DNA from 3 places in the Ercella succinigenes genome. Region 1 is predicted to be linked to each of the others. Evidence: riboswitches for the same ligand, from Rfam matches in the RefSeq annotation. Region 1 holds a riboswitch; each other region holds the start of a gene.
The links. Region 1 has a riboswitch for cobalamin ahead of AC0KSB_RS13640 (ABC transporter substrate-binding protein). Riboswitches for the same ligand answer to the same signal wherever they lie in the genome.
Positions count from the first base shown of each region.

Region 2: linked by a shared signal. The riboswitch ahead of tsaA (tRNA (N6-threonylcarbamoyladenosine(37)-N6)-methyltransferase TrmO) and the one ahead of AC0KSB_RS13640 (ABC transporter substrate-binding protein) in region 1 are both predicted to bind cobalamin.
Region 3: linked by a shared signal. The riboswitch ahead of AC0KSB_RS08940 (energy-coupling factor ABC transporter permease) and the one ahead of AC0KSB_RS13640 (ABC transporter substrate-binding protein) in region 1 are both predicted to bind cobalamin.

Region 1 is NZ_CDHP01000063.1:79,329-82,464, reverse strand. It holds gene AC0KSB_RS13645 (FecCD family ABC transporter permease) at 1-339, opposite strand, end outside; gene AC0KSB_RS13640 (ABC transporter substrate-binding protein) at 340-1,356, opposite strand; cobalamin riboswitch at 1,461-1,648, opposite strand; gene rplI (50S ribosomal protein L9) at 1,830-2,276, shown strand; gene dnaB (replicative DNA helicase) at 2,310-3,136, shown strand, end outside.
Region 2 is NZ_CDHP01000020.1:76,060-79,195, forward strand. It holds gene AC0KSB_RS05660 (ABC transporter ATP-binding protein) at 1-594, opposite strand, end outside; gene AC0KSB_RS05665 (hypothetical protein) at 662-1,066, opposite strand; cobalamin riboswitch at 1,422-1,639, shown strand; gene tsaA (tRNA (N6-threonylcarbamoyladenosine(37)-N6)-methyltransferase TrmO) at 1,763-2,107, shown strand; partial or broken gene AC0KSB_RS05675 (iron chelate uptake ABC transporter family permease subunit) at 2,146-2,271, opposite strand; partial or broken gene AC0KSB_RS05680 (ATP-binding cassette domain-containing protein) at 2,519-2,644, opposite strand; gene AC0KSB_RS05685 (hypothetical protein) at 2,620-2,832, opposite strand; gene AC0KSB_RS05690 (TetR/AcrR family transcriptional regulator) at 2,896-3,136, opposite strand, start outside.
Region 3 is NZ_CDHP01000040.1:43,058-46,193, reverse strand. It holds gene AC0KSB_RS08945 (CotH kinase family protein) at 1-944, opposite strand, end outside; cobalamin riboswitch at 1,205-1,398, shown strand; gene AC0KSB_RS08940 (energy-coupling factor ABC transporter permease) at 1,510-2,184, shown strand; gene AC0KSB_RS08935 (energy-coupling factor ABC transporter substrate-binding protein) at 2,210-2,512, shown strand; gene AC0KSB_RS08930 (energy-coupling factor transporter transmembrane component T family protein) at 2,502-3,136, shown strand, end outside.

The DNA.
Region 1 (3,136 bases):
TGCGATAACTGCACCTAAAGAAGCACCGGAAGATACTCCCAGGGTGGAGCCGTCTGCAAGGGGATTCCTTAAAAGTCCTTGCATGGCGGCTCCACAAAGCGATAATGCTGCGCCAACAAGCGCAACATTAATCACTCTGGGTAGTCTGACATTATAGATGATAGAAACAGTATTGCTGCTTACAGTAGCATTGCCGGTTATTTTATCCATCAAGACAGAAAAAGTGTCTTTGATCGCAATATTTACACTGCCTGCGAACACACATAGAATAAAAATAGAAATTACTATGCAAATAGAAATAATATATTCAATAATTGTGAAACTATCTCTTTTTTTCATTTATTCTCCGTAAACGAAATCAAACAGCGATTTTACGCCATCAACCAATCTTGGGCCTGGTCTTGAAAGCTCATCAGAATTAGCGTTAAAAACCTGTTTTTCTGAAACTGCTGTGATACTTGCCCAGCCATCTCTGCTCATTATTTCTTCTTCAGGAAGAGGTCCTTCTCCAAAATACATGGTGATTGTTACGATATAATCAGGGTTTCTCTCAATTACCTGTTCTTGAGATATTTCTCCCCACTGGTTAACATCGGCAAAAGTATTTTCCAGACCGATCATTTCTGCAGCTTCATGCATAAACGTATCTTTGCCGGCAGCCCATAATCCCCATTCCAAAGGAGAAACTTCAAAATATACTGATTTTGAATCGGCAGTTGATTTTTCTTCTGCCGCAGTCTTTATTTCCGCAAAATCAGTTTTCATCTTAGCGATTAAATCGGCTGCATTGTCGTTTTGACCTGTGGCTTTTCCTATTAATTCAATAGCTGTATAGATTCCGTTTATGTCCTGAGCATCACTTACGACAACCAATATACCTGCATTTTCAAGTGCGTCAATCTGCTCTTGCGTCTGTGCCATTGTTCCCATCAATATAATATCCGGTTCAAGTGCGATAATCTGTTCAATATTAGTTTCATTTCCAGACTGTACAGCCGGTGCGTCTAGTACTTCTGCAGGATAATCACAATATTCACCACGTCCCACAAGTGTTTCTCCCGCGCCAATCGCATATAGTATTTCACAATCAGCAGCTGTCAGAGCAACTATTCTCTTGGCAGTATCATTAAGTTTTATTTCTCTGCCTTTCATATCCATGAATGAGAGAACATCAGACTCTGCTTCAGTTATGTCAGCAGCCGGTTCTGTTGTTGCTTCGGTTTTTTCTATAGTTGTAGTGGTTTTTTCTGCAGTTGTGGTGGTATTTTCAACTGTAGTATACTGGCCGCAACCAGTAAAAACAGCAAACACCATCAGCAAAGCGAGCATCATTGAAATAAATTTCTTTTTGTTCATATAGTTTCCTCCTTAAATTTTGTGAATAGTATCCAAGGAAGCAAAAAGCTCCACAGAAAATCCGAGGAGCTTTTAAAAAATAAAGTTAAAAACCTTCTCAACCCCAGGAGTATAATGTGATTGCATGTTTCCCGACTTTGCTTCATCCTACTTCGGCACCTTCCCACCTTGCTAAGGCAGTGGCTTTTGCCGTTTTGTCAGCTTCACGGTTACTGGGATAGTCCGGAAATTTCATCCGAGTTCCTCTGGCATATATACCAGCGCATTGCGTGCAAACACATACTATTCACTTTGACAGGAGTTTAGCATAAAGGCAATTATTATACAATTTCATATTTGCTATTTTTAGCAAATTTTTGTGCAAAGTAAGTAATTGCAATTTTTTTGTTTTGTGCAAATAGAAAGTATTACAATGACTTAAAACTTAAAGATGTGATAGAATAAAGGTTAGTCTAAAATCGGAGGTTGTTTTTATGAAAGTTATACTTTTACAAGACGTAAAAGGTCATGGTAAAGCAGATGATATTGTTGAAGTGAACGATGGATATGCAAGAAATTTTCTCTTTAAAAAGAATCTGGCGCTTGAAGCTACACCAGCCAATCTTAATTCAGTAAAGAATAAAAAGAAGGCAGAAGCAGCAAAGGCAGCACGTAATCTTGAAGAGGCAAAGGAAGTAGGAGCCAAACTTAAAGATAAAATATTTTCTTTGCCGGCAAAATCAGGGGAAGGTGGTCGCCTGTATGGTGCTATAACTTCAATGGATATTGCTAATCTGCTGGAAAAAGAAGGATATAAGGTAGATAAAAGAAATATTAACTTTAAGCAACAGATAAAAAACCTTGGAGATTTTGAAGCTGAAGTGAAGCTTCATCAGCAGGTAACCGTTAAAATAGGTATAAAAGTAGTTGCTTTATCCTGAACAAAAAGTTGATAATCTGGAGGCTTAATATTTATGTCAACCAAAAACGCCGAAACTCCTGTCAGAGTTGCCGGGCGTATACCGCCTCATAATCTTCAGGCAGAGCAATCTGTTTTGGGATCTGCAATGACAGGAAAGCGTGCCTTGGCTGAAATAACAGCTGTGCTGCGTCCTGATGATTTTTACAGGCCGGATCATGCTCTTATATATGAGACAATTACAGAGCTCTATCTGGCGAGTAAGCCGGTAGATATTTTAACCGTAACAGATATGCTGGAAAGCAAAGGCTTGCTGGAAAAAGCAGGAGGATTAAGTTATGTAGGTTCCCTGCCGGATCAGGTGCCTATTATTTCTAATGCCGCACATTATGCTGATCTGGTCAGACAGAAATCTGTTTTACGTAGATTGATCTCTGCGATGGATGAGGTAACAGGTCTTTGCTTTGAGGATGGCGATCAGGCTGATCTTCTGCTTGACATTGCCGCAAAAAGAATTTATGAAATCAGGGAAAACAGAGACAGCTCTGGTTTTGAAAGCTTAAAAGATATCATGGGCAGAACTGTAAATGAACTAGCTTCAATGGCAGAAGGTAAAGTACATGAAAGACATGTGATGACAGGTTTTCCCAGTCTTGATCGTTCTCTTGGCGGACTTCGTGAAGGCGGCTTGATTATTGTTGCTGCCAGACCTGCTATGGGTAAATCTGCTTTTGCTCTAAATATAGCTCAAAAAGCGGCTACATTATATAATGTTCCTGCCGCTATTTTTAGTCTTGAAATGTCTAAAGAAGAAATTGGTAATCGTATGCTTAGCGCACAATCTCTTGTTAATGCAAAATCACTTACAACAGGAGAATTGCA
Region 2 (3,136 bases), on a different contig from region 1:
AGTAACAAGAACAAGTGTCTGCCCATATTTCTTACAACAGGCAATAATTAATGAAATAACTTCTTGCCCTGTCTTTGAGTCAAGATTGCCGGTTGGCTCGTCAGCTAGAATAACAGCAGGCTTCATTATAAGAGCACGCGCTATTGCTACTCTTTGTTGTTGACCGCCAGACAGTTGATGCGGAAAATGTGTCATTCTATCTTCTAGCTTCAACGCAGAAACAATCTCTTCAAAATATTCTAAATTAGCCTTTTTACCGTCAAAAATAAGAGGCAGCAAAATATTTTCCCTAACAGTTAGTTCTGGCATCAGGTTATATGCTTGAAATATTATCGATACCTGCTGGCGTCTGAATTTTGCCAGATCTTTTTCCTTCATAACATTTATTTCTAGATCGTTGAAATAGTATTTACCTTCTGTGGGGCAATCTACAGTCGATAACATGTTAATCAAGGTTGTTTTACCGCAACCGCTTTTACCCATAATGGCTACTTGTTCATTTGTGTCTATGTCTAAGTTTAATTCGTTTATAGCCATGACCTTTGGCTCTGTTTCTCCATATGATTTGGTGATGTTTTCCAATCGAATCAACATATGTCCTCCTTAGATTACTGAGAACCCGGATTACAATCCGAGCTCTCATAGATCATATTATGTCATGCTATTTATAATCCCAAGATCCAGAGGTTGTATCTGCAATTCCGATAGTGTTTGTCCACATTTCTATCCAAACTAATTGCCCAGAGTACAAATTAACACCAGTATATGCTCCTAACCAAGTTGATGAACCTTTAGGTGCTGAAACAATAGGATTACTGTAAATCATTTGACCATCGCCAATTCGGGCTTTAGTTCGACATTTAATAGCTTTCAAAACACCTGTTTCATAATCAGGATGTATGTATGACCCATTTGTATTAGTAGTTTTTGAAACTGGTCCGATTAATACAACAGAACCGTTTCCAGGTAATGATCTTGAGAAATAAGCTGTTCCAGCGGAAACAAGGGATGAAATAACTCCTATCGTCAATAAAACAATTAACAAACATGCTCCTATCTTTTTCATAATCGTATCCTCTTTTCATTTTGATTTTAGTCTCTTATTTCTTTTCCAAAAACACTCACTCATTGCGCAAAAAGTAAACAGCTTAATTTATCAATAAACAACAAACCGGTTTCGTTTCGATACTTCAACTCTATCACACAAAAAAAAAAATGTAAACTAATAACAAAGATAACTAAGATAACAATTACAAATAATTCACATAAATATTTTCATATTTATCTATTCATACTTCAAAACAATATCAGCGTTATTAATAGGGTACATAAATTCCAGGATCGTGTATCTGATATTCAGTTTGTATTTATCTGCTCCGATTAATATTGACAAAAAAAATACAACATGTTAACCTTTTGCAATAATTTAATATTATTCAAGTGTTCCATATGGCGTCAAGCTTTATGGAAAGAATAGTGAATCGGGTGAAAATCCCGGACGGTACCGCCGCTGTAAGCGTTGAAGATAGTAGCTCATGATGAAAGTCAGTCACTGGGAACCCGGGAAGGCCGAGCACTGTTGCCGGAGATAATCTCCACAGACGCAAGTCAGAAGACCTGCTTGAGTATGTTGCATTGCCTGCGATTACAGGCTTTTGCTTGTTTTTCACGGAAATACGGCTGTGGCTTTTGCCACAGTTTTTTTGCGTTTAAACAGTTTCGCTAATATCTGCTGAAAACAGCTCTAAGAAAGGATTAATATATGAATATCAGTATCAATATCATAGGAAAGATTCACAGTCCATATGGAGATAGATTGTCTGCTCCAAGGCAGGGATTTCTTTCTGAAGAAAAAGTAAAAATTGAGATTTTCCCTGAATTTGCAGAAGGTCTGCACACACTTCAACCTGATCAGAAAATCGTTGTACTTTATTGGGCAGATAAGGCTGATCGAAATATTTTACAAACAAAAACACCTTTCGGGCCGGAAATAAAAGGTGTTTTCGCTACACGATCCCCGGCGCGACCTAACCCTATAAATTTATGCGAAGCGGAAATAACTTCTATAGAAAACAATATTTTGTTTGTAAAAGGGTTGACGCACTAGATGGTAGTCCCCTGCTGGATATTAAATCATTAATAAGACGGGAAAAAAGCAAAGCAAATAGACAAGGCAAATCCTGCACCGGCATTCAGTCCCATCAAACCGGAATCCGCCATAGGATTACGAGTTATCCCTTGCATAATGGAACCAGCCACAGCCAAAGACGGTTTAACGGCAATGGCGCAGTTGGTTCTGCCAACGGTATTAGCAATAAATATATTGAAATAATCATCACACCATAAGGTACAGATACAACCAAACTATCAAGAAAATTCCATAAAGTTAAACCGATATATTTTTTGTTTCACCAAAAGTTATGGTTTTGAACCATTCCCTGAACTTTTTCATATTAATTGTTCTCCCTTCCGAATCGTCCAACTATCCCTCCGCTCATTGGCGGCAATCATATTATCATAAGGCTTGCTGGATTTTCACTTCATTTTCTGCATCTGCATAAGCTGTAGCCTCATCAAGAATTACAATTGGTGTGTCCTTGAGAAAAACTCGCGCAATTGCTATGCGTTGCTTTTCGCCGCCGGAGCCGTGGTATAGTGCAAAAGAAGCTCCCGAATTACTCCGTAAATTGTGAAAAAAGGAACAAGTCTTGCTGCTGAAGATACCCCGGACAGAAGACAAGCAACTATTAGTTTATTCTTTTTTTGTCCAGCTAATTCAAAAAGTCTGGAAATGCCTGTTTTTTCTTTTTGTACCTTATTTCTTTTATTCATTTTTATCTCCTTTCAAAAAACAAGTTAGGCATGGCTGACTGCGCACCAAAAAAATTTCTCTTATTAACCTTGTTCGAAAATAAGAGAAAACAAAAGACTGTATAGATGGTTCAAAGTTCTATCAAAAGCGTCTGCATGCAGGGTTCCTTTATTGAACATCGCAATAGCCATAAGCTTAACCAGATTGGCAACCACTTTATAGTCTATATCCTGCCGAATACCTTCGATATGATCAAATAAGCCACGCATAACGACAGATTCTGCATCAGGATTAATTTGGTATTCCTCAGGTAAAGCTGCACAT
Region 3 (3,136 bases), on a different contig from region 1:
TGATTGTCTTCCTCATCAGAATTAGTTTTTGAATTATCAAATATATCGCTATAACTTGTAATTTCGTCATCTGTATAGACTAAGCTAGAGCCATTGGAGTTGCCGCTGAAACCGCCTCCCTCCATACCGTTTCTGTCTGGTATATTAAAATCACCATCTTCGGGAAACATGAATTTATCTTCACCAATTATACCTTGTTTGTTGTCATCTGGCATTTGTCTGTCAGTGTCATCTGGCATTTGCCTGTCAGCACCATCTGGTATCTGCATTTCGCCACTGGAAGGAAAATTTTTATCCATATCGCCAGCAACGCCCATATTTTCAAATTGACTGCTTTCAGGTTTATACAGATTGCCGCTGTCTTCTCCATAATTACGTGTCAGAAAGGAATCACCAATTTCTTCTATTGCGATATAAAGACCATAGTATTCATTATTAATGGATAATGCCACAAAACTTACAAGAGGCGATGCTACACCACTTTCAGCCATAATGCGGTAGCTAAGATAATCTTTTAAGTAGGTGGCATCACTGTATAAATTATTTAAATGAAGTGTATCCAGACCGTCATATGTCTGTCCATCTATAAATTTATCAAATTTAATTTTAAAGCTATAGCGTTCAGAATTTGTATTTGCAACTTGAGAGAGAGAGGTGTTTCCTTTTGTTGCAAAAGATACTTCATTAACTTCTGTGCCGTCAAGAGTAACCGTTGTTGAATATTTTGTTTTCTCAGTAGGGTTTTCTAACAAATCTATCCAGTCATCTTCTGAAATTTCAACATTGATTTCGTGAACGAAACTGGTATCAAAGAGAGTTTCTGCATACTCTATTGATAGTAAGTTATTATTATCTTGGTTTTGTGAATCATTGATAGTAGTATTGCAGCCAATCAAATTTACTACCAGTAAAATAATAAATATAAAAGAGAATGTTTTTTTCATCAAAGAGGCCTCCTGATTAAACTTTTTGGTCTGTTAAAGTAACATTAGTATAGAAATTACATTTTGATTATCTTTGACGAAAGTGATAGCTATATGATACTTATGTGAAATTTACCAAATAAAATAAACAAACAAAATAATTAACAACAAAATTTTTCTAAAGAAAACAAATTATTGTATTTATAAAATGATTAAAGGTGATATAATCACGTTGTAAAAAGTAAATAAGAATTGTCAGTGTTGATTATTTGGCTTGTAGTAATAATTTTTTGATTATAAAAAAGATTAGGACATTCTGAATAATCAATGAAAAGGGAAGCAGGTTAGAATCCTGCACGGTCCCGCCGCTGTGATTCCTGGGATTTTTCTTTTATGCCACTGGTTTTTACTGGGAAGGTAAGAGAAATCTGCTATCAGGATAAGTCAGAAGACCTGCTGATAATAAGAAAGTCATTTTTTGCGGCGAACAAAAAATGATTACCATGTTTGTCATGGGCATTGCTGTAAAAACGGGCGGCAGAAAAGCAAAGGAGGCTTTACTGTGAACCTGTTTTTTATTTCTGCAATGCACATCATGGAAGGTTTTTTATCTCCATTCTGGTCTCTCTTATGGACTGCTGTAGCTATACCGTTTATAGTATGGGGATTATACAGCATTTCAAGCAAAATCAGGCATAATCCCAAATTACTAATGCTGCTTGCTCTCACCGGTGCATATACTTTTGTTCTCTCTGCTCTTAAAATTCCATCTGTAACCGGAAGTTGCTCTCATCCAACCGGCACAGGACTTACTGCCGTACTTTTTGGTCCAGCAGCTGCTGCGGTAGTAGGTCTTGTTGTTTTACTATTTCAAGCAATTTTACTTGCACATGGTGGATTAACAACTTTAGGTGCTAATACTTTCTCTATGGCAATAGCAGGACCTTTTGTTGCCTATGCCTTATTTCGTTTAATTGCCAAAAACGCTAATGGGAAAAAACTTTTAGTAGCGGTCTTTGTAGCTGCATCAGCTGGGGATCTCATAACCTATGTAGTAACTTCAGCACAACTTGCTTTAGCTTATCCATCGGCAGAGGGCGGTTTTTTGGCTTCATTTGCCCGCTTTGGTTCGGTATTTGCATTTACACAGATACCAATAGCAATAATTGAAGGAATACTTACAGTAATTATTTTTAATTATATTTACCAATATAACAAAGAAGAACTTAAAGACCTCAAGGTAATAAGTCTTAAAGTATGAGCTCCATGAAAGGCGAGGTTACAAAATGAAAAAATCTACTTTATTTATTTTAATAGGAATAATAATTCTAATAACTGTTTTACCTCTTATTATATCTGGTATAACTGGAAATGGTGCTGAATTTGAGGGAGCAGACGGTCAGGCCGAAGATGTAATAGCAGAGATTGCTCCAAACTATGAACCATGGTTCGAAAGTCTTTATGAACCGGCAAGTGGTGAAATAGAAAGCTTATTATTTGCATTACAGGCTGCAATCGGAGCTGCTCTCATAGGTTATTATCTTGGTAGTCGTGGCAGATTAAAAACCGCAAAAGCAAATGCTGATTGATCAACTGGCATGGGGAAGTCTTTGGAGAGATAAATCAGTAGGGAAAAAAATACTGATAACGTTAATTATTATTTTTCTTGCTTTTATAATAAAAAATATTTATTTGTATTTAGTGTTATTTCTTATGCAAAATATGATTTTATTTTTTGCTCTTAAAATAACAGGTAAAAATATTATTAAGCTCTGGAGATTTCCTTTTGTTTTTATATTGATGGGAGTTGTTCCTCTTTTGGTTGAAGGTAGCAGCAAGGAGGCCTTGTTTTCTTTTCAAATAACCCTGATAAATGTTCCTGTAATTAAAAATATTATCGGAAGAGCCATATGTGCTTATGGGGGAATAATGTTTCTTGCTATTACCACTCCTTTTAGTGATTTACTTGATCAGCTAACAAGATGGAAATTCCCTAAATTGTTATTATCTTTAATTGCTATAATTTACAATCAGATATTTATAGTACTTACATCTTTTGCAAAAATTATTTCTTCATCTGATTTACGATTAGGGTATTCAAGCATAGTTAAAACTATAAAAACACTGGGTATGGTAATGGGAAGTGTTTTAAGTTGTTCAATGAAAAAAGCACAGACAATGAGTCAGTCCCTGGAGTGCCGTTTTTATGATTC